One region of the Rhizobium sp. BK529 genome, then DNA from elsewhere that is predicted to be linked to it. Evidence: riboswitches for the same ligand, from Rfam matches in the RefSeq annotation. Region 1 holds a riboswitch; the other holds the start of a gene.
The links. A riboswitch is a leader RNA that binds a small molecule or an ion and turns the genes downstream of it on or off. The one in region 1 is predicted to bind thiamine pyrophosphate.

Region 1 (5,328 bases):
GCGATTCCATGAAGATGCAATCGGAGATCAGCACGCCGTCATAGCCCATCTCGTTGCGGATCACGTCATGCATGAGCGGCGAGATCGACGCCGGCAGTTCCGCATCATAGGCGGAGTAGACGACGTGAGCGACCATGGCCCAGGGCGCGTCCTTTAGGGCGACGAAGGGCTTGAAGTCGGTGGCGATGAGCGTCTCGCGCGAAGCGTCGACGACCGGGCGCTCCTTGTGAGAATCGAGTGTCGCTCGGCCGTGGCCTGGAATGTGTTTCATGACCGGCATGTTGCCGGTTTCCAGGAGGCCGTCGACCACTTCACGGCCAAGAGCGGCGATAAAATCCGGATCAGGGCCGAATGAGCGGGCGCCGATGACCGCGCTCGTCGTTTCGAAGACGAGGTCGAGAACGGGCGAGCAGCCGCTCGAAAGGCCGAGTTCGCTCATCATCGCGCCCATGGCCTGGGAGGAAAGACGCAGTGCCTTCTTTCCGAGGTCGAGATCGCGGTGGGCAAGCTCGGCAAACTGGCCGAAGCTGCGGAAGATCGGCCAGGGGCCGGCATCGAGATGCTGCACGCGGCCGCCTTCCTGGTCGGTGAAGACGGGCGCGTCGTCGCGGCCGACGGCCTCGCGGAAACGCTCGATCAGGATCTTTGCCTGCTCCGGATTGCGCAGGTTGCGGCGGCCGACGAAGAGGCCGAGCGGATTGGTCTCGCGGAAGAGGGCAAATTCATCGTCTGACAGCGTCGGAATGGGGAGGCCGACGAAGAGAGCGAGCGGGGTCGAGGACACTATTTCAAACTCCGGTATCAGATGGTCATTTCGGCTGGCTTCGCAGCATGCCTTCGTAAATGCCCTTGTCGGGGGCAGGAATTTCGACCGCGCCGGCGGTCTTGACGTAGAAATCGACAGGGCCGGCATCGCCGATGAAGGCATAGGCATGACCCAGCGTCTTCATGGTCTGCAGGCAGCCGGAAAAGAGGGCGAGGCCGAAACCCTTACCACGTGCGGCAGGATCGACGCCGGTCGGACCGAAGAAGCCGCGGGCAGTCGTGTCATAGCAGGCAAAGCCAAGCAGCTTTCCGTCCTCGACGGCGATCAGGCAGGCAACGGGCTGGCGGGAAAAGGCGACGGTGACTTCACTTGCCCAGTTTTCGCTGAAATGCTCCCGCACCCAGCTCACCACGATATAAAGTTCCGGCGGCAGGGCCGGACGGATCGCAATACCGACGGAGTCGGCTTTTGCTTTCAGTTCGGCGAGCTTCGTGGAATATAAGCTCACAAGCAGGTCGGACACCCGTTTTTCCTCCAGATATTCCGTTATTACGGAATGTATCCCCTTTTAATGTCATAGCTTTGGATATCTGGGCGGCGTTGTCAACAGGCTTTTGCCGGCTGGCCTCAGTTCAACTGAGGGTAGCCAGAAAGAAAGCGGCCCGGTTTGACCGGGCCGCCTGGTAATCCTTGAATTGTGCCCCGGCTCAGCGGTCCGCGTCTTTCCACAGGGCATGGAAATGATGGACGGGTCCATGTCCGGAGCCGACCGTCAATTCGCCCGCGGCGGCAACCGCTTGCGCCAGATAGGCCTTGGCTGCCGCGACGGCCATCTGAGGCGAAGCGCCCTTGGCGAGCTCGGCTGCAAGGGCGCTTGAGAGGGTGCAGCCCGTGCCATGCGTGTTTTTCGTCGGTACGCGCTTGGCTTCGAACCAGTGAAGACCGGATGCGATGGACAACACGTCGGGGCTCTCATCGCTTTCGAGATGGCCGCCCTTGACCAGCACCATATTGGGGCCGAGCGCACGCAAACGTTCGGCCTGCGCCCCCATCTGCTCGCGGTTTTCGGCAACCTGTTCGTGCAGCAGCGCGGCTGCCTCCGGCAGATTGGGAGTAAGCAATGTGGCAAGCGGCAAAAGGTGCTGTGTTAGTGCATCGATGGCTTGCGGGTCGAGGAGCGCTGCGCCGCCCTTGGCGATCATGACCGGATCAACGACGATGGGGATACCGCGATGCGGCGCCAGCGCCTCGGCGACCGCTTCGACAATGCCGGCATTGGCGATCATGCCGATCTTGACGGCATCGACGCGCACGTCAGCGAAGACGGACTTGATCTGCTGGGCAACGAAGTGCGGCGGCACGAGATGCACGCCGGTCACCCCCTGCGTGTTTTGCGCCGTCAGTGCCGTCAGCGCCGCCATGCCGTAGACGCCGCGGGCGGAGAAGGCCTTGAGATCGGCCTGGATGCCGGCCCCGCCAGATGGATCGGAGCCGGCGATGGATAAGACGTTGTGGATCATCGGCGAACCTTTCGGATTTCCTCGGCAATGCGAAGCGTCGCGGCCTTCGGATCAGGCGTGCCGCAGATCGCCGAGACGACGGCAAGCCCATCGGCGCCCGCTGCAAGGACGAAGGAGACATGCTCGCTCTTCAGGCCGCCGATCGCAACCGTTGGAACGGGTGCCGCTTCAACAAGCTTCGCCAGCCCATCGAAACCGATCGGCTGCTTGTGGTCGGTCTTGGTGGGCGTCGCGAAGACCGGCCCAATACCGGCATAATCGACGACCGCGGGATCGACGGCCGCTGCCAGAGCTTCGGTCTCCACCGACAGTCCGAGGATCATGTCCGGACCGATCATTACGCGGGCGGCGGCAGGCCCAATATCGTCCTGGCCGATGTGCAATCCATCGGCGCCGATCGCGATCGCCGCCTCCACATCGTCATTGACGATCAGCAAAGCGTCACTGCCCTTCAAAACTTCTTTCAGGGCAAGACCTGTTTCCACCATCCTGGCAGTTCCACCCCGTTTGTCGCGAAGCTGCACCATGGTCGCGCCACCTGCAACGGCAAGTCGCGTCGTTTCGACCATGCCTATGCCGGCACAGAGATCGGGGTCGAGAACCAGATAGAGGGAAAGATCGAAGCGTTTCATACTGCGTTGATCCTGACTTTCGCATCGAGTTTTGAGCCATCGAGCGCGGAAAGCGCATCGAGGAACCGCCAGGAGAAGGAGCCAGGGCCGCCCGCATCTTTTGCGGCCTCTTCGCCCGCGACCGCGAAAGTGGCGAGCGCTGCAACAGCTGCTGCGAAAGGATCTGCGGGAATGGTGGCAGCGAAGGCGCCAGTCAGGCAGGTGAGCGAGCAGCCGAGGGCGGTAACCTGTGGCATCAGCGGCGAACCACCTTCGATGCGCAGCGCCTGCGCACCGTCAGTGACGAAATCCACCACGCCGGTGACGGCGACGACTGCGCCATGCCGCTCGGCAAGCAACCGCGCGGAAGCCTCGGCCTGTTCGACCGGATCGCGACTATCGACACCCTGGCCGCGGCTTTCGCCGCCGGCAAGCGCAATGATTTCGGATGCATTGCCTCGAATGATGGTTGGGCGAAGCGCCAGGAGGTCAGTAACGGCCTTGCGGCGGAAGGCGGTGGCGTAATGGGCGACTGGATCAAGGACCCAGGGCTTGCCGCCCGCGTTTGCGGACGTCGCCGCCGCATGCATGCCATCGATCCATTGTGTAGAGAGCGTACCGATATTGACGGTCAATGCGCCGGCGATCGCCGCAAATTCTCCTGCCTCTTCGGCCGCATGGACCATGGCGGGCGAGGCGCCCGCCGCAAGCACGACATTGGCGGCGATGTTCATAGCCACATAGTTGGTGATGCACTGGACGAGCGGCGGTCTGGCGCGCATGGCCGTCAATAGTGCTCCGGGCGTCTTGTTCTCCATAGTACCCCTTTCAGGCGGGGTAGGCGCGGGAAAGACCATGCCAGAGCATGACTGCGACCCGAGCGACTCCCTCCGCCGGCATTATCCGGTTCAGGTTCGAAGGGTGCTTCTCAGCCTGTTCTTCAAGAACCGGCGCCCCTGTCTCTCAACGCCACCTTTCTCGCAGAGAATGGCGCCGCTGTCACGGGCAAAAATGACGGTTTTACGAATGAGGATTCTCCCGCTGCCACCGGTTGGAGCTTGCCAATTCCCTCCATGACCTCCGCAAAGGCCTTGCGTTGAGCTGGCAAGCTCCGAACGATCAACGCAGCGGAGCTGGAAGCAGGTTCGTCGTGAAGTCCTGATAGGAAACCGGACGCAGGAACCTGTAGATCGCCAGCGTCCCGACCGAGGTCGATCTGCCGTCAGCGGTTGCCGGGTAGGGGCCGCCATGCACCATTGCGGGCGATACTTCGACGCCGGTTCCGAAGCCGTTCACCAGCAGGCGTCCGGCAAGCATCTCCAGCTTAGGTACGAGGCGCTTTGCTTCCGGCTCGTCGTCGCTGGCGATGTGGAGGGCAACGGTCAGCTGTCCTTCCAGCCCGTCAAGGACGTGCTCGAGTTCGGCGAGATTCCGGCAGCGTACGAGGAGACCGGCTGCTCCGAAGACCTCGTCCTGAAGCTCGTGATGTGCGAGGAATGCTGCGGCCGTCGTCTCGAAAAGGGCAGCAGTGCCTTCAAATTCGTTGCCCGGCTTGCCGTTGGCGACGAGGCGGACTTCGGGATGTTTCTCCAGACGACCGACGCCTTCGCAGAAGGCCTTGGCGATCGATCCGGTAAGCATGGTCTGCGCGCTAACCTCCGGCAACAATTCCTGCGTCTTGGTGATGAAGGCATCGAGGCCCTCGCCCTCAACGGCAAGAATGAGGCCCGGATTGGTGCAGAATTGTCCGGCGCCCACAACCAGCGAACTTACGAAACCAGTGGCGATCTCTGCGGCGCGGCTTTTCAGAGCATTGGGGAAGAGGATAACCGGGTTGACGCTGCTCATTTCGGCATAGACGGGGATCGGCTGCTTGCGCTCGGAAGCGATCTTCATCAGCGCGGTGCCGCCGCGGCGCGATCCGGTAAAACCGACGGCGCGAATTCTGGCGTCCGCCACGAGCTTCTGCCCGACCTCGAAGCCGGTGTCGAAGAGAAGCGCGAATGTGCCGACATGCAGGCCGGCCTTGGCGACAGCGCGCTGAACGGCGCGGCCTACCAGTTCCGAAGTCCCCGGATGGGCGGAGTGCGCCTTGACGACGACAGGGCATCCGGCAGCGAGCGCCGATGCCGTGTCGCCGCCGGCGACGGAGAAGGCAAGCGGGAAGTTCGATGCGCCGAAAACCGCGACAGGACCGAGAGCAATGTTGCGCAGGCGCAGGTCAGGCTTCGGAACAGGCTTGCGGGAAGGATCCGCGCCGTCGAAACGGAGCTCCTGGAACCGACCCTCACGAACTTCTTTCGCAAACAGCCGAAGCTGTCCGGTCGTGCGGGCGCGCTCGCCTTCCAACCGTCCACGCGCAAGACCGGTTTCCGCCATACCGCGGACGATCAGATCATCGCCGATCGCTTCGATCTCACCGGCAATGGTC
Region 2 (5,328 bases), on a different contig from region 1:
TTCCAGAGCGCCGACAGTCTCTGCCAATCCTCGACGGTTGGTGTGCGGCTCTGCGGCAGGGTTTCGAACGCAGTCTGGATTTCGGCAAGCGGAATGCCGACGCGCTGCGCCACTTTGATGATACCAAGGCGCCGCAGCACATCGCGACCATAGCGGCGCTGGTTGCCGCGAGTACGGATGCTCGAGATCAGCCCCTTCGCCTCATAGAAATGCAGGGCGGAAACCGCAAGTCCGCTGCGCTCTGCCACCTCACCCACTGTCAGAAGCTTGCTCAAGGAGAATGTCGGATTCTGTTGCATGACCTATTGACCTCAATATTAGTTGAGGTTTTATAGACTGCGCTCCTGAGGCCGTAAAGCGACGTGAAAAGGAGCTATATATGCAGGAGCCCATGAGGCTTGCCGTCATCTACGGCAGCACGCGCGAGGGACGCATCTGCGAGCGGGTGGTCAAATGGCTTGCAAGAGAGCTGGCCCGCTTTCCGCAATTCAAAATCGACATCATCGACCCACTGGCATTTTCGCTCCCGCGAGAGCACATACCGCATCATCCGGAGGCGAGACGGCTGGCAGACCATCTCAACCGGGCCGATAGCTTCATTCTCGTCACCCCGGAATATAATCACAGCTTCACCGCCTCCCTGAAGTTCCTCATCGATCTCTTCGCAGAGCCCTGGCACGGCAAGCCGATTGCCTTTGTCTGCTATGGCGGCGTGTCCGGCGGGCTGCGGGCGGTCGAGCAGCTTCGCCTCGTCTTTGCCGAGCTCCACGCCGTCACAATTTGCGATGCCGTGAGCTTCAATTCACCTTGGCGCCGTTTCGACGATGAAGGCCGGCTTCACGATCCGGAAGATGCCCTGCGCCGGCTCGCGCGCATGATGGCCCAGCTGCAATGGTGGACCGAGGCGCTAATCGCCGCCCGCAACGATAGTCCTTATGCCGGCGCAGCCGCCTGAGACGACGACATCTGGTTCCGTTTCTGGCAGGTACGGAACCGGCTGGACACCCGGACAGGACCTCCGTCCGGGTGTTTCCCTTTCGCACCCGAGGCATCTCCGAGCTTCGACCACGGAGCTGCCTGGATAGATTGATAGCCTACAATATTAATGTGGGCCGAGACGGCTTAGTCAGCACCTTCGTACCGACGGTGTAGCCGGATAGGAATTTTACGGTTGCGGTAGGGGCCACCCGGTGCTAGCTTCCGCCACAATTTCACAGGGGAGCTCCGTATTGTCGGGGCTGAGATGTGAGGCGCATGCCTCCGGACCCTTCAAAGCTGATCTGGGTAATGCCAGCGGAGCGAGGTTTAAATGTTTTCCGGCGCACAAGTGTCTCTATATCCGATGTCCGGCAATTTCGTCGGCATCATCTTAGACGCGATCAAGGCTCTCGATCCCTATCGCGATCGCCTTCGCATCGAGACGGACGATATTTCCACGCTGATGGTCGGCCCGCCCGACGTCTTGTTTGCCGCCATGTGCGACCTTTTCGTCTCGGCTGCGGCAAGCGGCGAGCACTGTGTCTTGTCGGCGGCCATCTCGCGTGGTTGCCCCGGCGGGCCGGATGATGCGATCTGCGGCGCCGGCCTGTCTTTCAGCCGGTCCGAACCCCTCGCCGAGCGGGTGGAAGCTGCAATCGCAGCGGTCAGAGACACCACTGTGACTGGGCAGCCGACGGTCGCCCAATTTTCTCTCTATGTTATGGGAACGGGCACCCACATGGACGAGATCTACGGCTGCATCGATTTCCTGAAGCGTTCGGGCACATTCGACCGCTCCAAGAATTTCTGCACCAAGCTGCGTGGTGATGCCGGCGCGATCTTCGCGACCATCCATGAAGCCTTCTATCGCTTCGGCGATCCTGAAGGCCATGTGACGCTGGATATCACGGTATCCGCTAACAGCCCGAGCAAAGCCTGAGACGCCTGACGGCAATGACCTTACCGAAACCGGAATCGACATTCGCGCCATTGAGGCGGGCCTTGCCCGCCATTCTTGCCGTGTTTGCTTTCCTCGCCATCTGGGAGATCTATGTCGATCTCTCCGGCATCAAGCCCTCCATCCTGCCTTCGCCCTCCCGCATCATCACGCAGGGCTGGTTGAACAGACAGGCACTGCTCGACAATACCTGGCCCACGCTCAGCGCAACACTCGGCGGTTTCGCCCTGTCGCTGGCTTTCGCCCTTGCCTCGTCAGTTCTGATGGATTTCGTACCCTTCATGCGCCGCGCGATGCTGCCGCTCTTTATCGTCAGCCAGACGCTGCCACTGGTCGCAATCGCGCCTCTCGTCGTGCTCTGGTTCGGTTTCGGTCTGCTGCCTAAACTTCTGCTCGTGGCCCTCGTCACCTTCTTTCCGCTGCTCGTCGCTCTGCTGCAGGGCTATGAATCGACGGACCGGGATATTGCTGAGCTTCTGAGCTCGATGAAGGCAAGCCGCTGGCGCATCTTCCGCCTGGCGAGGCTTCCCTCCGCCATGCCCTTTTTCTTCGCCGGCCTGCGCATCTCGATCACCTATGCCGTGGTTGGCGCCATCTTCGCCGAATATGCAGGCGCTGCCCGTGGCCTCGGGATCTATATTCTCAACGCCAAAAACAATTTCCGGCCGGATCTTGTGCTCGCCGCCGTCATCGTCAGTGCTCTCCTGACGCTCTGCCTCTTCGGCCTCACACTGGCGGCACAGCGCTTCGTCATGCCCTGGCAATCCCCTCCGGAGAAGCGCCGATGAGCGGGATGCTCGAACTCAAGAATGTCTCGAAGTCCTTCGATGGCATGGAGGTGCTGAAGGACATTTCCCTTCATATTGCCAGAGGTGAATTCGTCTCGATCGTCGGCCCATCCGGCTCCGGCAAGTCGACGATCCTCCGGCTGCTGACACAGGCGCTGCTCGCCGATGGAGGTGACATTCTCTTTGAAGACACCCCGCTTTCGCAAGCGGCACATGCCTTCGCCTTCATGCCGCAGCGCGATGCGCTGATGCCGTGGCGAAGCGTCATCGACAACGCGATCCTTGGCCTGGAAGTGCACGGCATGCGACGCAGCCAGGCGCGCGCCGTTGCTGCCCCGCTCTTCGAGCGCTTCGGCCTTGCCGGTTTCGAAAATCACTATCCCGCCGCCCTTTCCGGCGGCATGCGCCAGCGCGCAGCTCTGTTGCGCACGGTGATCCAGCGGCAGGACATGCTGTTGCTCGACGAGCCCTTCGGGGCGCTCGACGCCTTGACCCGCACCCAGATGCAGGAATGGCTGCAGGATATGTGGACCGATCACCGCTGGACGGCCCTGCTGATTACCCACGATGTGCGGGAGGCCGTTTTCCTGTCCGACCGCATCTATGTGCTTTCCGCCCGCCCGGCGACCGTGGTCAGGGAATTCGAGGTGCCGCTGAAAAGGCCGCGCACCCTCGCCGATATCGGCTCCCCGGCCGCTCAGGCGATCGAAATGGAAATTCTTCAAACACTGCTGCATCCGCAAAGAACCTGAGGAGGTCACAATGCTTCTCACCCGCCGACAGACCCTTTTTGCCGCCATGGCCGCAAGCCTGGCCGGCAGCGCCGCCCTGGCCCAGTCCGCTGCCAAGGTGCGTATCGCGCTCGACTGGACACCGAACACCAATCACATCGGCATCTATGTCGCCAAGGCCAAAGGTTTTTATGAAGCCGTGGGCCTCGACGTCGAGATTCTGCCCTATGCAGACACCAGCGCCGGTACTCTCGTCGCAAATGGAGTTGCCGATTTTGGCATCTGCGGAGAAATCGAGACTTTTACCCAGCGCGTCGCCGGGGCGGATGTGAAGCTCGTCTATGCCGTGGTACAGACGGAAACCGGCAGACTGATTTTTAAGGGCGGTCGCGACGACATCAAGAGCCCGAAAGATCTCGACGGAAAGACCTATGGTGGCTTCGGCGGCGCCTGGGAAGAGGCGCTGGTTTCCTCGATGATCCGCAACGACGGCGGCAAGGGTAAATTCCAGGCCGTCACGCTCGGCACCTCGGCCTATGAGGCGCTCGATAACGGCGCGGTGGATTTCACGCTGGAGATCTACACTTGGGAAGGCATTGCCGCCCAGCTTGAAAAGCGGCAGGTCGGCCGCTGGCGCTATACCGATTACGGCATTCCTGATGAGCAGACGACCGCAATCGCCTCCAGCGATGCTTATCTTGCAGCCAATCCGCAAAATGCCCGCGCCTTCATTCAGGCGACACTCAAGGGTTACGCCTTTTCGGTCGATAATCCGGATGAGGCCTGCAACCTGCTGATTGCGGGTAGCAACGGCGCACTGCTCAATACCGACCTTGTCAAGGCATCGCAGAAGGCACTGGTCGAGGGGCATTTCCTTAAGGGCGAAAACGGCGCAATCGGTACCATCGATCCGGCCAAGGCAGAAGCAATCGGTACCTTCCTGTTCGATCATGGCATCCTGCTTGACGCGAACGGCGCGGCGCTGAAGGAAAAGCCAGATTTTTCCGCCTATTACACCAACGATCTGCTTGGTTAAGATGATCCTGCCCTTGCCGGCGGCAGCTTTCCGCTGCAAAGTCCGGCAAGGAGCGAGGGAATGATATGCAGCAGCAGGACCGGGTGGCCGGAGCAGATTTCTTGCGTGCAGCCGCCTGCCTGCTGGTACTCACCCATCATCTCATTCTGCGCATCGACCTAACCAAGCTCGGCGAAGGATTGCGACCGATACTGACCGCCTTGCGCTTCGGCAATTTCGGCGTCGCCATCTTCTTCATCCTCAGCGGCTTTTTGCTGGCCTTACCGTTCTGGCACGCCCTTGATGCTGGCGATACCATGCCCGATCTGCGCATCTATGCGCTACGCCGCGCGGCCCGCATCGTACCCGGCTATTGGGTAGCTTTGACGGCGGGCTTCATCGTCAGCATCACGTTACTTGGTCATGCGCTGACACCGGAACTTACTCTGCGCTATGCCAGCGGCCTTTGCTTTATGAGCCAATGGCACTGGCGTACTTTCTTTCCTGTCGAAGGGAACGGCCCGCTTTGGTCCATATCGTTCGAAGTGACGAGCTATGTGCTGCTGCCGCTTTGTTTCCTCTGGCTTTTCGCTATTCCAGAAAGCCGCCGCTCTCCACCCGTCACGCGGCTTGCCTGGCTTGGCATGATTGTTGTGACGCTGTTCGCCCATGAAGCTTTCCGGATATTTTCCCTTCCCGATGAGATTGAGCGTGGTTGGCAATACGGCATGCAGGGCGGAGCGAAGGAGTGGATGCCCAACTACAATCCCATCGGCTTCTTCGCCGTTTTTGCGCTCGGTGCGCTCTCAGCCGGCATCCAGACCTTGCTGCCGCGAAAGCGTCGGATCTGGTTCGATA

Region 2: linked by a shared signal. The riboswitch ahead of FHX08_RS23540 (YkoF family thiamine/hydroxymethylpyrimidine-binding protein) and the one ahead of thiM (hydroxyethylthiazole kinase) in region 1 are both predicted to bind thiamine pyrophosphate.

The regions. Positions count from the first base shown of each region.
Region 1 covers NZ_JACIAU010000002.1:303,591-308,918, forward strand. Annotated here, with positions in the region: gene FHX08_RS18515 (glycoside hydrolase family 3 protein) at 1-784, opposite strand, end outside; gene FHX08_RS18520 (GNAT family N-acetyltransferase) at 810-1,289, opposite strand; gene thiD (bifunctional hydroxymethylpyrimidine kinase/phosphomethylpyrimidine kinase) at 1,474-2,286, opposite strand; gene thiE (thiamine phosphate synthase) at 2,283-2,918, opposite strand; gene thiM (hydroxyethylthiazole kinase) at 2,915-3,715, opposite strand; TPP riboswitch at 3,766-3,865, opposite strand; gene FHX08_RS18540 (aldehyde dehydrogenase (NADP(+))) at 4,017-5,328, opposite strand, start outside.
Region 2 covers NZ_JACIAU010000004.1:152,664-157,991, forward strand. Annotated here, with positions in the region: gene soxR (redox-sensitive transcriptional activator SoxR) at 1-299, opposite strand, end outside; gene FHX08_RS23535 (NADPH-dependent FMN reductase) at 380-955, shown strand; TPP riboswitch at 1,206-1,319, shown strand; gene FHX08_RS23540 (YkoF family thiamine/hydroxymethylpyrimidine-binding protein) at 1,310-1,918, shown strand; gene FHX08_RS23545 (ABC transporter permease) at 1,933-2,724, shown strand; gene FHX08_RS23550 (ABC transporter ATP-binding protein) at 2,721-3,476, shown strand; gene FHX08_RS23555 (ABC transporter substrate-binding protein) at 3,487-4,491, shown strand; gene FHX08_RS23560 (acyltransferase family protein) at 4,557-5,328, shown strand, end outside.